4 regions of the Desulfohalovibrio reitneri genome follow, and region 3 is predicted to be linked to each of the others. Evidence: predicted binding sites of a transcription regulator. Region 3 holds the regulator's gene; each other region holds the start of a gene.
What was found. Region 3 encodes sigma-54, which starts transcription at its own class of promoters, with help from an activator protein. Its sites were predicted from a motif close to CTGGCACGGNNNNTGCTT; they were not measured.
Positions count from the first base shown of each region.

Region 1: prsT (XrtA/PEP-CTERM system TPR-repeat protein PrsT) is a predicted target of sigma-54. The motif match lies at 1,393-1,410, and genes of this name have one in related genera.
Region 2: fliJ (flagellar export protein FliJ) is a predicted target of sigma-54. The motif match lies at 1,660-1,677, and genes of this name have one in related genera.
Region 4: flgF (flagellar basal-body rod protein FlgF) is a predicted target of sigma-54. The motif match lies at 2,955-2,972, and genes of this name have one in related genera.

Region 1 is NZ_JOMJ01000004.1:76,342-81,126, reverse strand. Features, by position in the region: gene prsT (XrtA/PEP-CTERM system TPR-repeat protein PrsT) at 1-1,280, opposite strand, end outside; gene N911_RS0112920 (SDR family oxidoreductase) at 1,723-2,775, shown strand; gene N911_RS0112915 (FtsX-like permease family protein) at 2,772-3,902, shown strand; gene N911_RS0112910 (ATP-binding cassette domain-containing protein) at 3,905-4,621, shown strand; gene N911_RS0112905 (HlyD family secretion protein) at 4,618-4,785, shown strand, end outside.
Region 2 is NZ_JOMJ01000003.1:1,451,901-1,456,685, forward strand. Features, by position in the region: gene N911_RS17450 (PAS domain S-box protein) at 1-1,579, opposite strand, end outside; gene fliJ (flagellar export protein FliJ) at 1,704-2,147, shown strand; gene N911_RS17455 (MotE family protein) at 2,137-2,841, shown strand; gene truA (tRNA pseudouridine(38-40) synthase TruA) at 2,900-3,667, shown strand; gene N911_RS0107475 (hypothetical protein) at 3,654-4,785, shown strand, end outside.
Region 3 is NZ_JOMJ01000003.1:867,365-872,149, reverse strand. Features, by position in the region: gene rapZ (RNase adapter RapZ) at 1-386, opposite strand, end outside; gene N911_RS0104680 (PTS sugar transporter subunit IIA) at 407-856, opposite strand; gene hpf (ribosome hibernation-promoting factor, HPF/YfiA family) at 869-1,408, opposite strand; gene rpoN (RNA polymerase factor sigma-54) at 1,421-2,830, opposite strand; gene lptB (LPS export ABC transporter ATP-binding protein) at 3,013-3,735, opposite strand; gene N911_RS0104660 (LptA/OstA family protein) at 3,732-4,265, opposite strand; gene lptC (LPS export ABC transporter periplasmic protein LptC) at 4,262-4,785, opposite strand, start outside.
Region 4 is NZ_JOMJ01000004.1:427,275-432,059, forward strand. Features, by position in the region: gene infB (translation initiation factor IF-2) at 1-348, opposite strand, end outside; gene N911_RS18135 (DUF448 domain-containing protein) at 352-612, opposite strand; gene nusA (transcription termination factor NusA) at 570-1,994, opposite strand; gene N911_RS0114570 (ribosome maturation factor RimP) at 2,035-2,541, opposite strand; tRNA gene N911_RS0114575 (tRNA-Gly) at 2,663-2,738, opposite strand; gene flgF (flagellar basal-body rod protein FlgF) at 3,001-3,819, shown strand; gene flgG (flagellar basal-body rod protein FlgG) at 3,834-4,616, shown strand; gene flgA (flagellar basal body P-ring formation chaperone FlgA) at 4,627-4,785, shown strand, end outside.

The DNA of each region.
Region 1 (4,785 bases), on a different contig from region 3:
TCAACAGCGCGGCGCAGGTCTACCTCGCCCTGTTCGTGCTCCCCCATGACCACCCGCAGCATGCCCTTCTTGAGGTGCAGCTGGTACATCTTCGGGGCCCGCTCGGCGGCCTTGTCGAACCACTCCAGGGCTTCGCGGTTGCGGTTCATGGAGAGCAGGGCGTCGCCCTTCAGGGCCAGGGCGGCCGGATCGGCCGGATTGGACTCCAGCACCTTGTCCACTTCGCTCAAGGCGATGTCGCCGCGCTTCTGCCGCACCAGCACCTCGGCCAGCAGCAGGCGGGCCTTGGTGAATTCGGGGCTGTAGTCCAGCACGGTGTTGAGCTGGCTGACCGCCATCTCCAGGTTGCCCAGCTGGGAGAAGGCCAGGCCCAGGAGGTAGTACGACTCCAGGTCGGGCTGAATCTTGATGGCCTCGCGCAGGGAGTTGACCGCTTCCTCGTAGTTGCCCGTCTTGAAATGGTACTGTCCCTTGAGCTTGTAGCCCTGGGCCTTCTTGGGGTACTCGGCCATGATCTTTTCGGCGGTCTTGTTCAGCTCGTCCAGTTCGCCGCGATCTCCGAGCAGGGTGGCCGCCTTGTAGCGGGCGTAGAGGTCCCCGGGGTGGGCCGAACCGATGCGGGTGTAAGTGGCCAGCACGGCGTCCAGGTCGCCCTCCTGACTCTCCAGCTGCGCCTTGGCGTGCAGCGCCGCCCGGTTGTCCGGATCGTCCGTCAGGATGATCTCCACCTCTTTCCCCGCGGCGCGGTTCTCGCCCATGTCCATGAGGGTGTGGATCAGCCCCAGACGGGCCGAGGTCCTGTCCGGTTCGAGCTCCAGCGCCTTGCGCAGCTGGGTGACGGCCAACTCCGGCCGGCCGTCCACCGAGTAGGCGTAGGCCAACTGCTCGTACCCGGCCGCGTCCTCCGGGTATTCCTCGAGGTATTCGCGGATGTGCTCCCTCGCCTTGTCCGGATTGCGGCGGGAGTTCTCTATGCGGCCCAGATGCAGGCTGACCCGCTTGTCGTAGGGATCCAGGAGGAGGGCCTTCTTGAATTCCGCCTCGGCCCGGTCGAACTTCCCGGCCTCCATGTAGGCCCGGCCCAGGTCGAAGCGCGCGTCCTCGAGATTGGGGTCCTTCTCCAGGGCGTTCTTGAGATGCACGATGGCCCCGTTGTAGTCCCCGTTTTCCAGCATTTCGCGGCCCTGTTCGTACAGGGAGGCCTTGTCCTGGCCGCATCCGGCCGCCAGAAGCAGGAAGGCCGCGCATACGGCCGCGAGAAAGGTTCTTGCTCTGAACACGAGTTCACTCTCCCCAGGTTGTTTCCCCGATTGCCGGCCGAGGAGGGCCGGCCTGTTCTCTTCGTCCCCAAGCCGCGTCACGGCGGCCGGGCCCGATGCCTGTCCCCCTCTTGAGCGAAATGCGTGCCAGCATCCGCTGGCAAAATAAAAATAAACATTTCAAGCTAGTAGAACACACAGCCCCCACGCTGCCCCCTCCGACCACCCCCCGCTTGTCCGGTTTTTTCGGAATAGTCCGCCCGCGAAATACTTTCCCCGGACACCACCGGGACGTTTCCGCACCCTCGGTTCGCCCCCGACAGGCTCCCAGCCTGGAAGGGTGGCAAGACAACCAGCTGGAAGCACACGATTTTAACTCGAATGGGCTGGTTTGCCCGACCGCTTCCCCCGGCTTGCACGCTTCTTGAACAACCCGCGTGAACCAAACCGCAGAGAGGGATGCATGGACATTACGGAAAAAAATCTTCTTCTCCTCAGCTCGGACCGGCCAGCTCGCTGGCTGATCACCGGGGCGGCCGGCTTCATCGGATCGAATCTCGTGGAAACGCTCTTGCGCCTGGATCAGGAGGTGGTGGGGCTGGACAACCTCTCCACCGGCTACCTCATCAATGTGGAGGAGGCCCTGGACGGGGTGGGCGCGTCCCAGCGGGCGCGATTCCAATTCATCAAGGGGGACATCCGCGAGCCAGGCACCTGCGCCCGAGCCTGCGAGGGGGTGGACTACGTGCTGCACCAGGCCGCGCTGGGCAGCGTCCCCCGCTCCATCGAGGACCCGGCCCTGACCAACGCCAACAACGTCGACGGCTTTCTGAACATGCTGGTGGCCGCCCGCGACGCCGAGGTGAAAAGCTTCGTCTACGCCGCCTCCTCCTCCACCTACGGCGACCATCCTGACCTGCCCAAAGTGGAGGACACCATCGGCCGTCCGCTCTCCCCCTACGCCGTGACCAAGCTGGTCAACGAGCTGTACGCCGAGGTCTTTCAGTCCTGCTACGGCTTCAAGGCCATCGGGCTGCGCTACTTCAACATCTTCGGTCCCAGGCAGGATCCGGACGGGGCGTACGCCGCGGTCATCCCCCGTTGGTTCGCGGCCATGCTGCGCGGGGAGAGGCCGGTCATCAACGGCGACGGCGAGACCAGCCGCGACTTCTGCTACGTGGACAACGCCGTGCAGGCCAACCTGCTGGCCGCCCGCTGCCCCAACCCCGAGGCCCACGGGCAGGTGTACAACGTGGCCTTCGGCCAGCGCACCTCGCTCAACGAATTGTTCGGACTCATTCGAGAAATCGTGGGCCAGGTGCGTCCTTCCGCGCTGGACATGGAGCCGGAATACGGGCCGGAACGCCCGGGAGACGTGCGGCATTCCCTGGCGGACATAAGCAAGGCACGCTCTTTGCTTGGATACGAACCGGCCTTTGATGTACGGCAGGGACTGCAAAAGGCCGCCGACTGGTATCTCCCGTCCCTGTCCGGAGCGGAGGCGGTGATGCGGTGATCGTACCTCTGGCGTACCGCAACCTTGTCCACGACAAGGTTCGGCTCGCTGTGACCCTCATCGGGGTCATCTTCGCGGTTGTGCTCATAAGTGTGCAACTGGGGCTGTTCATTGGCTTCACCACGACCATCTCCGGAGTCATCGACAACTCCGGGGCGGACGTGTGGGTGGCCTCGCGCGGCATTAAGAACTTCGACATCGCCCTGCCCATGGAGGAGCGCACCAACAACCTGGTCATGGCCGTGCCCGGGGTGGCGCGCACCGGCAAGCTCATCATCCAGTTCGCCAACTGGAAAAAGCCCAACGGCGACCTGGAATCCATCGAGATCGTGGGCTACGAGCTGGAGAAGGGGCTTGGCGGGCCGTGGAACCTGGTGGAAGGGAACACGGACTGGCTGGACATCCGCGACACCATCGTGGTGGACAGGCTGTACGCCGAGAAGCTGGGCGTGGTGGATCTGGGCGACTCGGCCGAAATCGCCAACAAGCGGGCGCGGGTGGTGGCCTTCACCCACGGCATCCGCTCCTTCACCACCTCCCCCTACGTCTTCACCTCCTTCAAGAACGCCCTGGAGTACTCCACAGTCCAGGAGGACCAGCTGGTCTACATCCTGGTGGAGGCCGCCGACGGCGTTTCCTCCAGTGAGCTCAAGAAACGCATCCTGGCCAGGGTGGACGACGTGGACGTCTTCACCACGGGCGAATTCAGCCTGAAAACCATCAATTACTGGATGCTCAGCACCGGCGCGGGCATGGCCCTGCTCATCGCCGCCTTCCTGGGGCTGGTGGTGGGCATGGTGGTGGTGGCCCAGACACTCTACGCCACCACCATGGACCACCTGCCGGAATTCGCCACCCTCAAGGCGGTGGGCGCGCCCAACGCGTACATCTACCGCATCCTCATCGCCCAGGCGGTCATCAGCGCGGTGGGGGGCTACCTGCTGGGCATGGCCGCCAGCCTGGGAGTGGCCCGGCTCAGCCAGAACGCCGAGGCCCTCATCCGCCTGCCCTGGCCCGTGGTGGGGGGGATGTTCTTCCTCACCCTGGCCATGTGCCTGGGCGCGTCCCTGGTCTCCATCAACAAGATCACCCAGACCGACCCCATGCTGGTCTTCAAGGGGCGATGAGCATGTCCCGGGACGACTCCATCCAGCTGGAGCTGCGCGACGTCACCAAGCGCTTCGGCTCCGGCCCCTCCGCCACCCTGGCCGTGAACCGGGCCGACCTGCGCGTGCGCAGGGGTGAGACCCTGCTGCTCATGGGGCCCTCCGGCAGCGGCAAGACCACCCTGCTGTCCATGATGGGTGGCATCCTCACCCCGGACAGCGGACGGATCATGATCGCCGGGCAGGACATCACCTCCCTGGGCCGGGGCCGCCTGGCCGAGGTGCGGCTGCGCCACATCGGCTTCATCTTTCAGGAATACCACCTCTTCCACACCCTCAGTGTGGTGCAGAACCTGCTGGTGGTGCTGGACCTCAAGGGAATCCGGGGCCGCAAGGCACGCGAGATAGCCGAGGAACGGCTGGACTGGGTGGGGCTGTCGGACAAGCTGTCAAGTTATCCGGCCAAGCTCAGCGGCGGCCAAAAGCAGCGGCTGGCCGTCTCCCGCGCCCTGTGCGGCGAACCGGAAATCATCCTGGCTGACGAGCCCACGGCCGCCCTGGACTCGGAGAACGGCCAACGCATCCTGGACATGCTCCACCGGCTGACCTTCGAGCTGGGCAGGACGCTGGTGGTGGTCACGCACGACCCGCGCATCCGCCGGTACGCCGACCGGGTCGTGACCATCGAGGACGGCAAGCTTTCCAGGGAACAACCTCTAGATGCCGAAGGCGAACCATGAAAACCATCCTTCTCCTGCTCGCGATCCTGATCCTGGCGGGCGGCTCGGTGGCCATCTGGCAGAGCCGCCAGCCCGCGCCCGCGGAAAACGCCACATCCTCCTTCGTGGAGACCATGCCCGACGAGGAGGACGGGCGGTGGGTGGCCGCCGCCGGACGGGCGGAG
Region 2 (4,785 bases), 580 kb from region 3:
CCCGCACCAGCTCGGCCGGGTCGAACACGTCCGGCTCCAGTTCCAGCTTGCCCGCCTCGATCTTGGAATTGTCCAGCACGTCGCCCAGGATGCCCAGCAGGGAGGAGGCGGAGCCCTGCAGCATCTCGGCCCGCTCGCGCTGCTCCGGAGGCAGTTCGTCCTCCAGCAACAGCTCGGCCAGGCCCAGCACGGCGTGCAGCGGGTTGCGTATCTCGTGGCTCATGTTGGCCAGGAAGGCGCTCTTGGCCTGCGACGCCGCCTCGGCCTGCTCCTTGGCCCGCAGCAGATCCTCCTCCATGCGCTTGCGCTCGGAGATGTCGCGCAGCACGCCCTGGATGCCCACCATGACCCCGTTCTCGTCGCGGACATCCGTGGTCACGCACTCGCACCACACGTGGGAGCCATCGGCGCGGCGCATGTGCATTTCGTAGAATCGCGGCCCCGGGTCCGGCTCCCCCGCCCGCTCGGCGCGCAGCCGCTCGGCCAGGCCCTTCTGAATGCGGTCCAGGGTTTCAGGGAGCATGACGTCGGCGAAGCCAAGCCGCAGGACTTCCGCGGGCAGGTAGCCCAGGATGCGCCGTACCGACGGGCTGACGTAGGTGAAGCGGCCCTGGAGGTCGAAGGTGAAGATGACGTCCGCCGTGTTCTCGGCCAGCAGCCGGTAGCGGGCCTCTTTCTCCCGCAGGGCCCGCTCCGCCTCGCGCCGCTCGGTGACGTCCTCCAGGTGGACCAGCACCAGTTCGTGGCTGACCGGCACGCAGGTGGCCTGCAGCCAGCGGCGCTCGCCAGTGGTGAGCATGGTGTGGGGGCCGGCGTGGCTGGTGTGCTCCTGGCTGTCGCCGCACCGGCGGACGGCCTCCAGCATGGGATGGTCGGCGCCCAGCAGTCCGTCCAGGGACTTGCCGAGCAGGGAGGGGATGCCTCCGCGCGTCAGATTTTCGGCGGCCGGGTTGGCGTCCATGAGCACAAATCCTCCCCCCCTGTCGCGGCGCAGCAACAAGGTGGGCATGGGCGAGCCACGGAACAAATTGTGAAAGCGCGCCTCGCTCAGGCGCAGGGCGGACTCGGCTCCCTTGTGCGGGGAAACGTCGTAGACCGTACCTGTCAACCCCAGCAGTTCCCCGTGCTCGGACACGTGGTAGTTCGCCCAGTCGGCCAGCCACACCCAATGGCCGTTTTTGTGCAACCGGCGGTAGGTCTGCCATACCGGGACCAGGCCGCCGAACTCTCCGGCCTGGTTGCGGACATACTCCATCTTCTCAAGCAGTGGCCCTCTGTCTTCGGGGTGGGTCTGGGCGAGGATGAAGTCGAGTCCATTGCCCAGGTAGTAGTCCGGAGGAAACCCCGTGAGTTCCTCCACGGTGGAACTGAGGTAATCGAGGCGGTCCTCCCGCAGGTCGAAGCGGTAGAGGACCAGGTTGGGGCAAATGCGCAATTCGGAGGGGGTGTCCACCGCATCGGGCAGCGCCTCCAGGCGAGCGCCGAGCTGGTCCAGCAGGTCGTCCGCCTCGTGGCGTCCGGCCTCGTCCAGGCGCTGCCTCAAGTTGCGCAGCAGTTCGGTGAGCGGCGTGTCGTCCACTGTGAGCCCCGTGCTGATGGGAAATATCGGAATACACGTTGTCAGCCCGGGCGGCAAGACGTAGGCTTTTTTCCGGTGTCACGGCACGGTTTGTGCTTCAGGCTCATCCCGAGAGGTTCGCGTTGTGGGAAAACCGTTTCGATTCAAGCTGGAAAAGGTGCTGCAGTTCCGCCGACAGGCGGAGGAGCAGGCGCAGCAGGACCTCGCCAGGGCCCGGTCCCGCCTGCGCGAGCAGGAGGAGCGCCTGGAGGGGCTGCTGCAAGCCCTGGCCGACCACGAGGCCTCCCGCTTCGGCAACGCCGAGATGACCCAAGCCGACCTGTGGTTGTGGGAGAACTACCACAGGGGGCTGAGCCAGGACGTGGAGAGCTCCAGGGTGCGCCGCAACCGCCTGGCCGAGGAGGTCGAACGCGCCCGCGCGGCATTGATTGAGAAGGCCAAGGACCGCAAGGTCATGGAAAAACTCAAGGAACAGCAGGCGGAGAAACATGCCCGGGAAGAACAGGCACTCGAGGAAAAAGAAAACGACGAAGTCGCAACGATCCTCCACGGCTACCGTGCTTTCTAGGCTGTTCCAGGCCCTGCTGGTCCTGGCGGTCTTCAAGCTGGCGGCTTTCGCCGCCGTGGGAATGGGCTTCTTCGACGGCACCCACCTGCCCAAGGTGGAGGTGTCCGGGGACATGACCCCGGACATGGCCGCCTCCGGGATCGGTCAAAAAGCCGACCCGGCCGCGAAGCCCAAGGATTCTGGCAAGAAAGCCCCTTCCGTGGCGGACTCCGGTTCCAACGCCGTCGTGCGCGCCCTCTCGCCCAAGGAAGCCCTGGCCCAGGACCAGGGCGGCCAGGACGAACAAGGCGGCCAACAGGAGCAATCCGGCGAGGTGCCCCCGGACTGGGATGCCCTGCAACGCAAGGAAGAGCAGCTCAAGCGCCGCGAGGAATCCCTGCGCACCCTGGAAAAGGAAGTGGACGCCAAGCTGGAGCGGGTGCAGCGCATCCAGGCCGACATCAAGCAGATGATCGAAGAGGCCAAGTCCATCCGCGACCGCAAGTTCAAGCATCTCATCGACGTCTATTCCTCCATGAAGGCGCAGAACGCCGCCCAGGCCCTGAGCAAGCTGGACGAGGACACCGCCGTCAAGATTCTGGCCGGAATGCGCGGCCGCTCGGCCGGGGAGATCCTCAACAACGTGGCCCCGGAAAAGGCCGCCCGCCTGTCCGAGGCCCTGACCGAGATGCAGATTCCCTTCCAGGACCAGTAACAGCCTTTTCTCCGGCCGCCGCCTTGCCCCGCGCGGCGGCGGCCGGTACACCCCTCCCATGCCCCGCATCAAACTGACCCTGGCCTACATGGGCTCCCGCTTCCAGGGCTGGCAGTCCCAGCCCGGCGGCAACACCGTGCAGGACATCCTGGCCCGCGCCTTGTCCCGCATCTGCGACCAGCCCGTGCGAGTGCGCGGTGCCGGACGCACCGACGCCGGGGTTCACGCCCTGGGTCAGGTGGCCCACTTCGACGCCCCGGAGAACCGGACCGGGCTGGACTGGCGGCTGGCGGCCAACGCCCTGCTGCCCCGCGCGGTGAACGTGGTGCGGGCCGAGGAAGTGGACCCGGAGTTCCACGCCCAGTACCACGCCGTGGCCAAGACCTACGCCTACCACCTGTGGCTGGAGCGCGGCTGGTGCTTGCCCCAACGCCGCCCTTTCGTCTGGACCTGCGGCCCGCTGGACGTGGAGGCCATGAAAGCTTCCGCCGACAGCCTCATCGGCCGCCGCGACTTCCGCTCCTTCATGAACGTGGGCAACCCGGTCAATTCCACGGTGCGCACCCTGCACTCCATCGACTTCGCCACGGAGCCCGCCGCCCTGGCCGAGGACATGCCGGACGAGCTGGTCCTGCGCTTCACCGCGGACGGCTTTTTGAAACAGATGGTGCGCAACATGGTGGGACTACTGGTGGAAGCGGGGCGGGGTAAAGTATCCCCCGGGGATGTCCGATCCGTTTGCGAGGCCGAGGATCGTTCGGCCGGGGCCCTGTGCGCCCCGGCGCACGGCCTGTGCCTGCAACGGGTCCACTATGGTCAGGATTGACGGCTCGCATCTCGCCAACCAGCCCACCGCCCTGCAAGGCCCCCGCGGCTCCAGCCGCCCGGACCTGACGGGACGCTTCCGGGCATCCTCCACCCCGCGCTCCGAGGCGTGGCGGGACCTGCTGGCCGGCGCCCTGGAAAGCCGCCTGCTGCGGCTGGACCGCCAGCTGGCTTCCTTCCGCTGGCCCGCCTCGGACCCGTCCACCGCGCGCATGACCTCGGTGGAGGACTCCATCGCCTCCCGGGTCAAGGCCGAACTGCGCGGCGGCGACCAGGCCCGGCCCTACCACCGCGCCTTCTCCCGGGGCCTGGACCCGGTGGCGCCCAGTGACCTGCCCGCTGGGGAGCACTCCCTGACCTTTTCCTGGGGCGGAAAAAGCGCCACCGCCACCATTGAGGTGGCCGATGACGACACCAACCGCGACGTGCTGACCGCCCTGGCCCGAGCCGTGAACCGCACCGACCTGCCCGTGCAGGCCGAAAGCTTTCGCCAAACCGCCCCGGACACCCGCGTGCGCGGGCTGAACACCGTGGGGCAGGTGCTGGCCGTGGGGATCAACGGCGCTTACGACGCCCAGGACCTGCGCATCTCCGCCTCCCGCCACCTGGGCCGCGAGCTGGACCTGCGCTCCGTGGATTCCCCAACCACCCAGGCCACCACCGGCCGCTACGACGTGGCCGCGAACCACGACGCGGAATCCGGCCGCTCCATCTCCCGCGCCCGCGACCCCAATGCGGAACTGGGGCTGGCCCAGGGCAAGTACGGTTTCTCCTACGACCTCTCCGACCGCCTTTCCGGGCAGCTGACCGTGGTCGTTTCCGACCTCTCGCGCGGGGAAATCCTGGCCAACAAGGACGGCGTGTACGGCGACGCCTCCCTGCTGGGCACCGACCCGGCGGACCTGCTGGTGCTGCCCCGGGACGCCACCTGGGAGGACCTCTACCAGGGCGTCGCCGCCGCGCTCCGGGGTCGCGACGACCACCTGGCCGCCTCGGTGTCCCGCGTGGACAAACCCTACTACGACCCCAACCTGCCGGACGGCCTGGTTTCGGCTGAACGCATCCAGCTGGAAATCGAGAGCCTGGCCCCCAAGGTGGGCGAACGGCTCAGCCTGACCG
Region 3 (4,785 bases):
TCCTCGGCCAGGGCCTGCTCCAGCCCCATGTCCTCCTGCTCCAACGGATGCGGCCTGCGCGTCTCGTGGTAACGCCGCAACAGTTCCCCGGTCTCGGCCTCAAGAAAGACGATCTGGGTCCGCAGCCCTTGGGAGGTGATCTCATCGGCCGCGGCGTTCCAGTCGTCGAGAAAGTCGTGCTGGCGGATGTCCATGCCGAGGGCGAGACCACGCGTGTTGCGGTGGTCCTGGCCCTTGTACAGAGAAGCCAGCTTGGGAACCATGCCCACGGGCAGGCCGTCCACGCAGAAGAAGCCCATGTCCTCGAACACGCGCAGGGCCGTGGACTTTCCCGCTCCGGAAAGCCCCGTGAGGATGACGATGGGGAAGGCCGGTCCGTGCTCCATTGCCGTCTCGCTACCGCCGCTCAGGCGTTGTGCAGAAGCTCCCACAAATCCCCGGCGTCTTCCGCTGAAAGGAAGGAACGCCGGAAGTCCTCGTCCTTGAGCAGCCGTGATATGTGGGCCAGAATGCGCAGGTGTTGCCCGGCTGCGTTTTCCGGCGCAAGCACCATGAAAAAGATATGGCAGGGCTGCTGGTCCAGGGCGTCGAACTCAACCCCCCGGGAGCTGCGCCCAGCCACAAGAATGATATCCTCGAGTTCGTCGATCTTCCCGTGGGGTATGGCCACGCCGCCGCCAATGCCGGTGGTCCCCAGCTTCTCACGCTCCATGAGTACGCGCCGGGCCTTGTCCGCGTCCACCTCGGGCTGCTCCTGGGCCAGAGGCTGAATCAACTCGCTCAGCACCTCCGCCTTGCTGCCCGCCTGCAGGTTAGGGAGCACGTAATCGCGTCGCAGATAGTCGCCGAGTTTCATTCGCTCCTCACTCTACGTCGAGGCAGGATCAATCAGTCCGAAGTCCCCGTCGTGACGCCGGTAGATGACATTTATCCTCGAAGTCTCCGCGTTTCTGAATACCAGAAAATCGTAATCCAGCGACTCGAGCTGCATGGCCGCCTCTTCCTCGTCCATCGGCTTGGGCTGGAAGGAATCGGCACGCACGATCCGCCGCTCCGCTTCCTCGGGCTCGGGAGCGACGTCCACTGGTCCCGCTTCGGTCTTGGCCGGGCGGCGCACCATCTTTTGCTTGTCCCGGAGCTTCTTGATCTGGGTGAGCACCTTGTCCAGCACCAGATCAATGGTGGAGTACATATCAGCGGTCTGCTCCGAAGCCGAAATGTAGAGGTTGTCGTCGCTGACGACGACCTCCGCAGTCTGGTTGACCCTCTTCTGCACGGAAAGATTGACCTGCACGTCGGCGCCGTCACTGTTGGTGAGCAGCTTCTCCAGCTTGCCGAAGCGCTTGTGGGCATACTCCTTGAGGTGGTCGGACGGCTCGAAGTCCATGAAATTAAAGGCGATGTTCATTTCATCTCCCACTCAGAATATCTGCTTTCGCTTGCTTGACGAGGATATCCCAAGGGCGGTGCGGTACTTGGCCACGGTGCGACGGGCGATGTTCACATGCAGCCTGTCCTTGAGCATGTCCGCGATCTTCTCGTCGGACAACGGCTTCTTGGGGTCTTCCTTGTCGATGAGTTGCTTGATGAGCGCCTTGACCGATTCGGAACCCACCTGGGAGCCATCCTCCATCTCCAGCGCCGAATTGAAGAAGAACTTCAGCTCGAACGTGCCGTGGGGGGTAGCCACGTACTTGTTGGTGGTAATCCGGCTGACTGTGGATTCATGCATGTTGATGTCGTCGGCCACGTCCTTGAGAATAAGCGGCTTGAGATGCGTCACGCCTTCCTCGAAGAAATCACGCTGGAAACGGACGATGGACTCGATGACCTTGTAAAGGGTGCGCTGGCGCTGATAAAGGCTCTTGATCAGCCAGACCGCCGAGCGCATGCGCTCCTGAAAATAATCCTTGCTCTTGCCGCGCTCGGCGGCCATGCCGTCCATGTAAAGGGAGTTGAGGGTCAACTTTGGCAACCCTTCCTCGTTGAGGACGATAACGAACTCGTCGTCGTATTTATAGACGTAGGCATCCGGGCTGACGTACTGCGGCTCACCCGTTCCGAAACTGGCCCCGGGCATGGGGTCGAGTGACTGGATGACGTCGAGGTATTCCTTGAGCTCGTCCAGGCTGAGCTTGAACTTGCGGGCCAGCGGCTTGTAGCGCTTTTTCTCCAGATCCTCCAAATGGTCGGAAACCAGAGAGCGGAGCACCGGGTCGTCCATGCCCAGCACGTCCATCTGCACCAGCAGGCACTCGCGGGGGTCTCTTGAAGCCACGCCTACAGGATCGAACCGCTGCATGGCCAGGATAACCGACTCCACCTTTTCGGGAGAAGAGCCGGATTCACCGGCGATGTCTTCCACGCTGGACATGAGGTAGCCGGAAGGATTGAGGTTGCCGATGACGTGCTCTCCCACGTTCATGGCTTCCTCGTCGAAATCCGAGAGCCGCATCTGCCAAGCCAGGTGTCCCTCCAGGGAAGGCTTGGCCGTGAGTCTGGCCTCGAAGCTGAGCCCCTCTTCGGGAGACTCCGCCTCGCGGGCCCCGGACTGCCGGGCCGACGAGGAAAACTCCCCGAGGTAGTTCTCCCAGTCGGCGTCGCGCATGAGCGCCTCACTTTCGCCGTCTGTCCTCGAATCCTGCGGCTGTTCGGCATCGCCCTGGTCTTCTGATCCTTCCTCCAGGAACGGGTTTTCCATGAGCTCTTGCTGCACCTGCTCCATCAGTTCGACCCGCGAGAGTTGCAGCAGTTTAATGGCCTGCTGCAGTTGCGGCGTCATGACAAGCTGTTGGCTCAGCTTGAGCTGTTGTCGCAGTTCAAGGCCCATGAATCATTCATTCCCTTGACGGGAGGCGTCCGCCCGATAGGCGGGAAGCGGAAGGCTCCACTGTTGGTAGAATCGAAAAAATCGCTTCGTCCGGCACTCGGGCTGTATGCCACAGAGCGGGGCGGGATGCAACGACAGCAAGTCTTTATTGACGCGATATTTTACCCGGTTGGCACGATTTTTCACAGACAGAACTCGCTCCCAAGATACACCTTTCTGGCCTTGGGATTGGCGGCGATTTCCTCCGGCGATCCATTCAGAATGATGGTGCCTTCAAAGACGATGGAGGCGCGGTCGCAGATGGAGAGGGTCTCGCGCACATTGTGGTCCGAAATGAGGATGCCGATGCCCTTGTCCCGCAGGGCACGGATGATGAGCTTGATATCATCAACCGCCAAGGGATCGATGCCGGCGAACGGTTCGTCCAGCAGGATGAACTTGGGTCTGCGAATCAGCGCCCTTGCGATTTCCAGCCTGCGGCGCTCTCCTCCGGACAGATGATACGCTTTGGAATCCTCCAGCCTGGAAATGCCTAGCTCCTGGAGCAGGGAATGCTTCCGCTTCTCCCGCTCCCTCCTGGATAGGTCGGTGTGTTCCAGGATGACGTCCATGTTCTCCCCCACGGTCAGCTTGCGGAAGACCGAGCTTTCCTGGGGGAGGTAGCTGATGCCGGCCCGGGCGCGTTCGTGCAGGGGCCAGGAGGTGATTTCCTCATCGTCCAGGTAGACATGGCCGCCGCTGGGCTTGATGACACCGAGCAGCATGTAGAAAGTGGTGGTCTTTCCCGCGCCGTTGGGACCGAGAATGCCTGCGATTTCCCCCTGCTCCAGGGAGACGTCCACTCCGCGGACCACTTCCTTGGCGCCGTAGCGCTTGCGCAGATCGAGGCCCGCCAGGAGGCTCATTTGCCCTGCTCCCCGCCAAGCTTTTTGTCGTCGGTGAAGAAGAGCGCTTCAACCCGTTTGCTGCCACCGATAACCTCGCTGCGGTTCTCCTCGGCGTAGAATTTGATGACCTCGCCCTGCAGCTTGTTCTGGCCGTCGATGACCACGGGGTCGTCGTGCATGCTCAAGACACCCCGCTCGACATCGTACACGGCCTTGCCGCAATAACCTTCGCGGCCCTCGTGCTCCATGCGCACGTTGCCCAGCGCGACGATCCGGGTGATGTTCGCGTCCGAGGCCAGCTCCGCGTTGCCTTTCCCCGCGGTGCCCTGGCCGCCCTTCTTGTCCAGGTAGGTGGTCAGCTTGTCCGCCCAAAGCCGCATTTCACCACGGACCACGTGTACGTCACCGGTGAAGGTGACGCTGTCGTGGTCCTGGCTATACTGTAAATTGTCCGCGGTGATACGGGTAGGAACTTTCTCGGCCGCCCGGACGGTTCCCGGCAGCGCCAGAAATACGAGCAGCAAAAGAAGCGGTATGAGCCTGTTCATTTCGGATTCTCTCCGTCCTTGGCGGCTCCCCGCATGGTCGTCTCCACTTCGACTCCGTCCATGGCGCGCATGTCCCTGGTCGTGAGGTCGATGACCAGCCTGGGTGCCTGAATGAGCACGTCGCCGCGATCCACCGTGGCGTTGCCTGTAATGGTGATCTCGCGCGTTTTTCCCTGGTAAACGAGGCGTTCCCCGCGCACAATAACCTCGCCGTAAAAGGCGGTTACGTCGGGGTACATGGTCATCGTATCGGTCTCGCGATCCACTGTACCACGGGGAGCGACGATCCGCGCGCTTTCCTCACCCGAATCGCCGAAATACACGATCTCGGGATTCTCGAGTTCGGCCGAGCCGTCTTCGGTATCGTAGGTGGCGGAGGAAGCCTGGAGCGTCCACAACTCCTTGCCGTCCTTTCCCTGAGAGAGGGTAATGCCCTCCACTGAGACGTCAACGTCAAGGTCGGCCGGAAGCCTGGCCTGGATATCCGCCAAGTCCTCGACCTGGGGCTTGAACAGGCTCC
Region 4 (4,785 bases), on a different contig from region 3:
CTCGGGCTTCTCCGGGGCGGCGGACGCTTCGGCCTCGGCCTCCACCGGAGGCTCCTCGACCGGAGCTTCGGGCTCGGGAGCCTTCACGGGGGCTTCGGGGGCTTCCCCGGCCTTTGCGCGCGACCGCTTGCGGCGGCGGCGCACCACGCCGGGCTGAATCTCCTTGGTGGTCACTTCCGCGGAACCGCCGCTCTGCGACAGGCGCTGACGCACCAAATCCACTTGCTGGTCTTCCAGGCTGCTCATGTGGCTTTTCACCGGGATGTCCAGGTCTCGCAGGACCTGCAAGACCTCCCGGTTGCCGACGCTCAGCTCGGCAGCCAGGTCCTTGACCCTCAATTTCGCCATCTGCTACCCCCTTTTCCGTTTCTTCAGCTTTCCGGCCATCCCCGCCAAGCGAGACCGGCAGCTTTCCGCGCGGCAACTGTAATATCCCCGCCCCGGCAACCGCTTCTCCGGGTCGGGCGTCAACGTCCCGTCTTCCGCGAGGACGTGGCGTTCAAGATCTCTTTTGTCGTTGGTTCCCCGGCAGGCCAGACAGGTCCTGCGGGGAACGTGTGTTCCCTTGCTCAGGACCGCTCCTCCCCGGAATCGGCTTCCGCTTCCGCGGATTCCGCCGTTTCCTCTTCACCGGAGCCGGGTTCGGCCGTCTCCGCCTCTTCCCCGGCGGCTTCTTCCCCGCCGGTCTCGACGTCCTCGCCCTCCAGAGAAACGTTCTCCAGCGGAGCGATCGCGCCCTCGGCGGCCATGGCGGCCTCCACGCGTGGCATCAGGAATTTGACCGCGCTGCGCAGGTTGCCCAGGTGCTCCTCGCTCAGGCCCTCGATGGACTCGAGCAAGGTCTCGTCGTCCGCCTCGTGAATCTGCTCCAGCGACTCGAAGCCGGCGGAGAGGAAGCGGTCCACATTCATTTCCACCACCGAGGCCAATTGCTCAAGCGCCTCGCGGGCGGCGTGCAGTTCGCCGTAGCGGGTCTCGGTGAAGATGTCGATCTTCCAGCCCAGCAGCTTGGAAGCCAGCTTGACGTTCTGCCCCTTGCGGCCGATGGCCAGGGTGAGCTGGTCGTCGGGCACCACCACGTCCAGCTGCTGCTCCTCGTCGTCCACCGCGATGCGGGTGATGACCGCGGGGGAGAGGGCGTTGCGGGCGTAGTCGGCGATGTCCGGCTTCCAGACCACGATGTCGATGCGCTCGCCACGGAACTCCTGCACCACCTGCTGGATGCGGGAGCCCCGGATGCCCACGCAGGCGCCCACGGGGTCCACGTCGCGGTCGCGGGAGAGAACCGCCACCTTGGCACGGATGCCCGGGTCGCGGGCAACGCCCATGAGCCGCACGGTGCCGTCGGCCACCTCGGGCACCTCGCGCTTGAACAGGGCGGCCATGTAGTCCGGGTGGGAGCGGGAAAGAATGACCTGCGGGCCGCGGCCCTCCTTGAGCACCTCGATGACGTAGCCCTGCACGCGGTCGCCGCGCTTGTAGCGCTCCTTGGGGATCTGTTCCTCGCGGGGAAGGAGGGCCTCGGTGCGGCCGAGGTTGATGATCCAGCCGGTGCGGTCGCGGCGCTGGATGATGCCGGAGATGATCTCGCCCACGCGGTCCTTGTATTCCTCGTAGATGATCTCCTGCTCGGCGTCGCGCATGCGCTGGATGATGACCTGTTTGGCCGACTGGGCGGCGATGCGGCCCAGGTCGTGCACGTCGAGCTTGAAGCCCAGGTCGTCGTCCAGCTCCACGGTGGGGTCGTGCTCTTTGGCCTCTTCCAGGGAAATCTCGGTGTTGGGGTCCTCGACCTCGTCGACCACGATCTTGAACTGGAAGACCTCGATGTCCCCGGTCTCGTCGTTGAAATTGACCTCGACGTCGATGGTGTCGCCGAATTTGCGCATGACCGAGGAGCGCACGGCCTCCTCCAGGGTGTCCACGAGGAGGTCGCGATCGATGCCGCGGTCCTTGCTGATCTGGTCGATGGCCTTCTTGAGTTCGCTGCTCATGGTGACCCCTCCGTCGGCCCGCCTGCCGGGCCGGCGGTTGTTAATGTTGCTTGCCCCTGGTCAGGGCGTCCCAATCCTGAATTTTCAGGCGGCAGGACTTCACCAACGACCAGGGAATAACCAGTTCGCGGCCGTCCGCCTCCAGGCGGATGGCCTCGTCTTCGACGGCCCGCACGGGGCCGGTGTATTTCTTGCGGTCGCCCTCGCCGGGCAGCGGCTCGGCGAGCTTCATCTCCACGGTCCCGCCCACGTGGTCGGCGAGCTGCCCGGGTGAGAAGAAGGGGCGTTCCAGTCCGGGCGAGGAAACCTCCAGGCTGAAGGAACCGGGCACGGGGTCCTCCACGTCGAGAATGGCGCTGAGGTGGCGCGAGGCTTCGGCGCACTCGTCGAGCTCCACGCCGCCTTCCTTCTCCACGTAGACGCGGACGACCTGTCCGCCGTGGGCGGTGCCCAGTTCCAGTCCCCACAGGCTGAGCCCCAGAGCCTTCAGGGCCGGGGCGAACAGTTCCTCCAGGGTGCTGGTCAGTTCCTGCCGGTTCAATTCCATCGCGATGCAATCCGTCAACCTGTAAAAAATAAAAAAGGCGGCCTGAGCCACCTCCGAAGATCCGCGCGCCGCACGCGCGACCGAAAGCGTTCCGAACCGGACAGGCGAACCGGATTCGGAGTGGAGCGGGCGACGGGGGTCGAACCCGCGACACCAAGCTTGGGAAGCTTGTACTCTACCAGCTGAGCTACGCCCGCTCTCCGGAAACGGGTTCTTCTAACACCTTTCCAATCGATGTCAAGCGTGGGAGGGCCCGCCCGTGCCGGGGCTAGAGGCTTCCTGGCCGCGCCGACGCCCCGGTGGCGCGGAGCATGCCTGGAAAGCCTGTGTGCGCCGTGTTTCCAGTAGCCACGGCTTGGTCGAGGCGGTGCGGACTCGCCGGGCGGATAGAAGGTCTTACTTTCCCGCGCGGCTTGGCAGAGCTTTTGCATCCAATTTGGCCGAGGAGGACCGCAGCTCATGCAGGACAGCATTTTCTCAGCTTTGTTCGGTGCGCTCTCCAACGAGCACAAGATGAACATGATCTCCAATAATCTGGCCAACGTGAATACCACGGGCTTCAAGAAGGACAGCGTCACCTTCGAGGATACCTTCCTCCGTTTCGCCCATGATTCCGTGGTGGACGCCAGGCCGCACATGGAGGCCGACAAGCTGTGGCCCGACGCGGAGCTCAAGACCCGGCCAAGGCTGTCGGAGCAAAGCACGGACTTCACCCAGGGGGGGCTGAAGCTCACCGGAAACCCTCTGGACCTGGCCATCCAGGGCGAGGGTTTTTTCCAAGTGCGGGACCAGAACACCGGCGACACCTTTTTGACGCGCAACGGGAACTTCACCCGCAACGCCCAGGGCCAGGTCATCGACAGTAACGGCAATCAACTGCTGGCGGGCGGCGGCCCCCTGGAGCTGCCCTCCAGCGAGACGGTGCGCATCGACGCCGCGGGCAATGTGCGCGTGGGGGACCGCACCCTGGGCCAGATCGACCTGGTGCGGCCGCAGGACCCCGGGGCGCTGGAGAAGGTGGGCAACAACCTCTTCCGCGCGCCGGAAGGCGCGGAACAGCTGCAGACCGCCCAGGCCGTGGTGCCCGAGGGGCAGGACACGCCGGTGGTCGAGGCCACCATCAACCAGGGATATCTTGAATCCTCCAACGTGGAGGTGGTCACGGAGATGGTGCGCATGATCGAGACCCAGCGCTCCTTCGAGGCCTACAGCAAGATCATGCAAAACACGGATCAGATCGACAAGCGGGTCATCCAGCTTGGCAGCAAGACAACCTAGGGAGGATTCGAGCCATGATGCGCTCACTGTGGACCGCGGCCACCGGCATGGTGGCCCAGCAGACCCACATCGACACCCTGTCCAACAACCTGGCCAACGTGAACACAACGGCCTTCAAGAAGAGCCGGGCCGAGTTCGAGGACCTCATGTACCAGACCCTGCAGATCGCGGGCACCCTCAACGAGGGAGGCAACCGCGTGCCCACGGGCATGCAGGTGGGCATGGGCGTGCGTCCGGTGACGGTGCACAAGTACTTCAGCCAAGGCGACTTCCAGAACACCGGCAACCCGCTGGACATGGCCATCGAGGGTGACGGTTTCTTCCTGGTGGATTACAACGGCCAGGACGCCTACACCCGCGCCGGCTCCTTCAAGCTGAACAACGAGGGCACCCTGGTCACGGCCAACGGCTACCCCCTGCAGCCGGAGTTCACCGTGCCCGAGGAGGCGGTCAACGTGGTGGTCACGCCCAACGGCCGCATCTCCGCCCTGGACGCCCAGGGACAGGAACTGGCCGGTGCCGACCTGGAGCTGTACACCTTCGTCAACCCCTCGGGCCTCAACTCCGTGGGCCGCAACCTCTACTTCGAGACCCAGGCCTCCGGCCCGGCCACGGCCGGCACGCCGGGCGAGGACCAGTACGGCACCCTGGCCCAGGGCTTCCTGGAAGGCTCCAACGTGGAGCTGGTGGACGAGATGGTCAGCCTCATCGTTGGCCAGCGCGCCTTCGAGATCAACTCCAAGGCCATCACCACCTCCGACTCCATGCTGCAAACCGCCATCCAGGTGAAGCGCTAGCGGAGGAGGCATGAAGCGGTTCCCGGCTTCCCTTTTCCTTCTTCCGTTAGCCCTGGCGCTGGCCGTCGCCGCCTGGGGGGGCATGGCTTCCGCCGCCACCAGCGGCCGCGAGTGGGCCGTGGTCACCATGCGGGCCGCCTGCGTTCAGGACGGCGTGGTGGAACTGGGG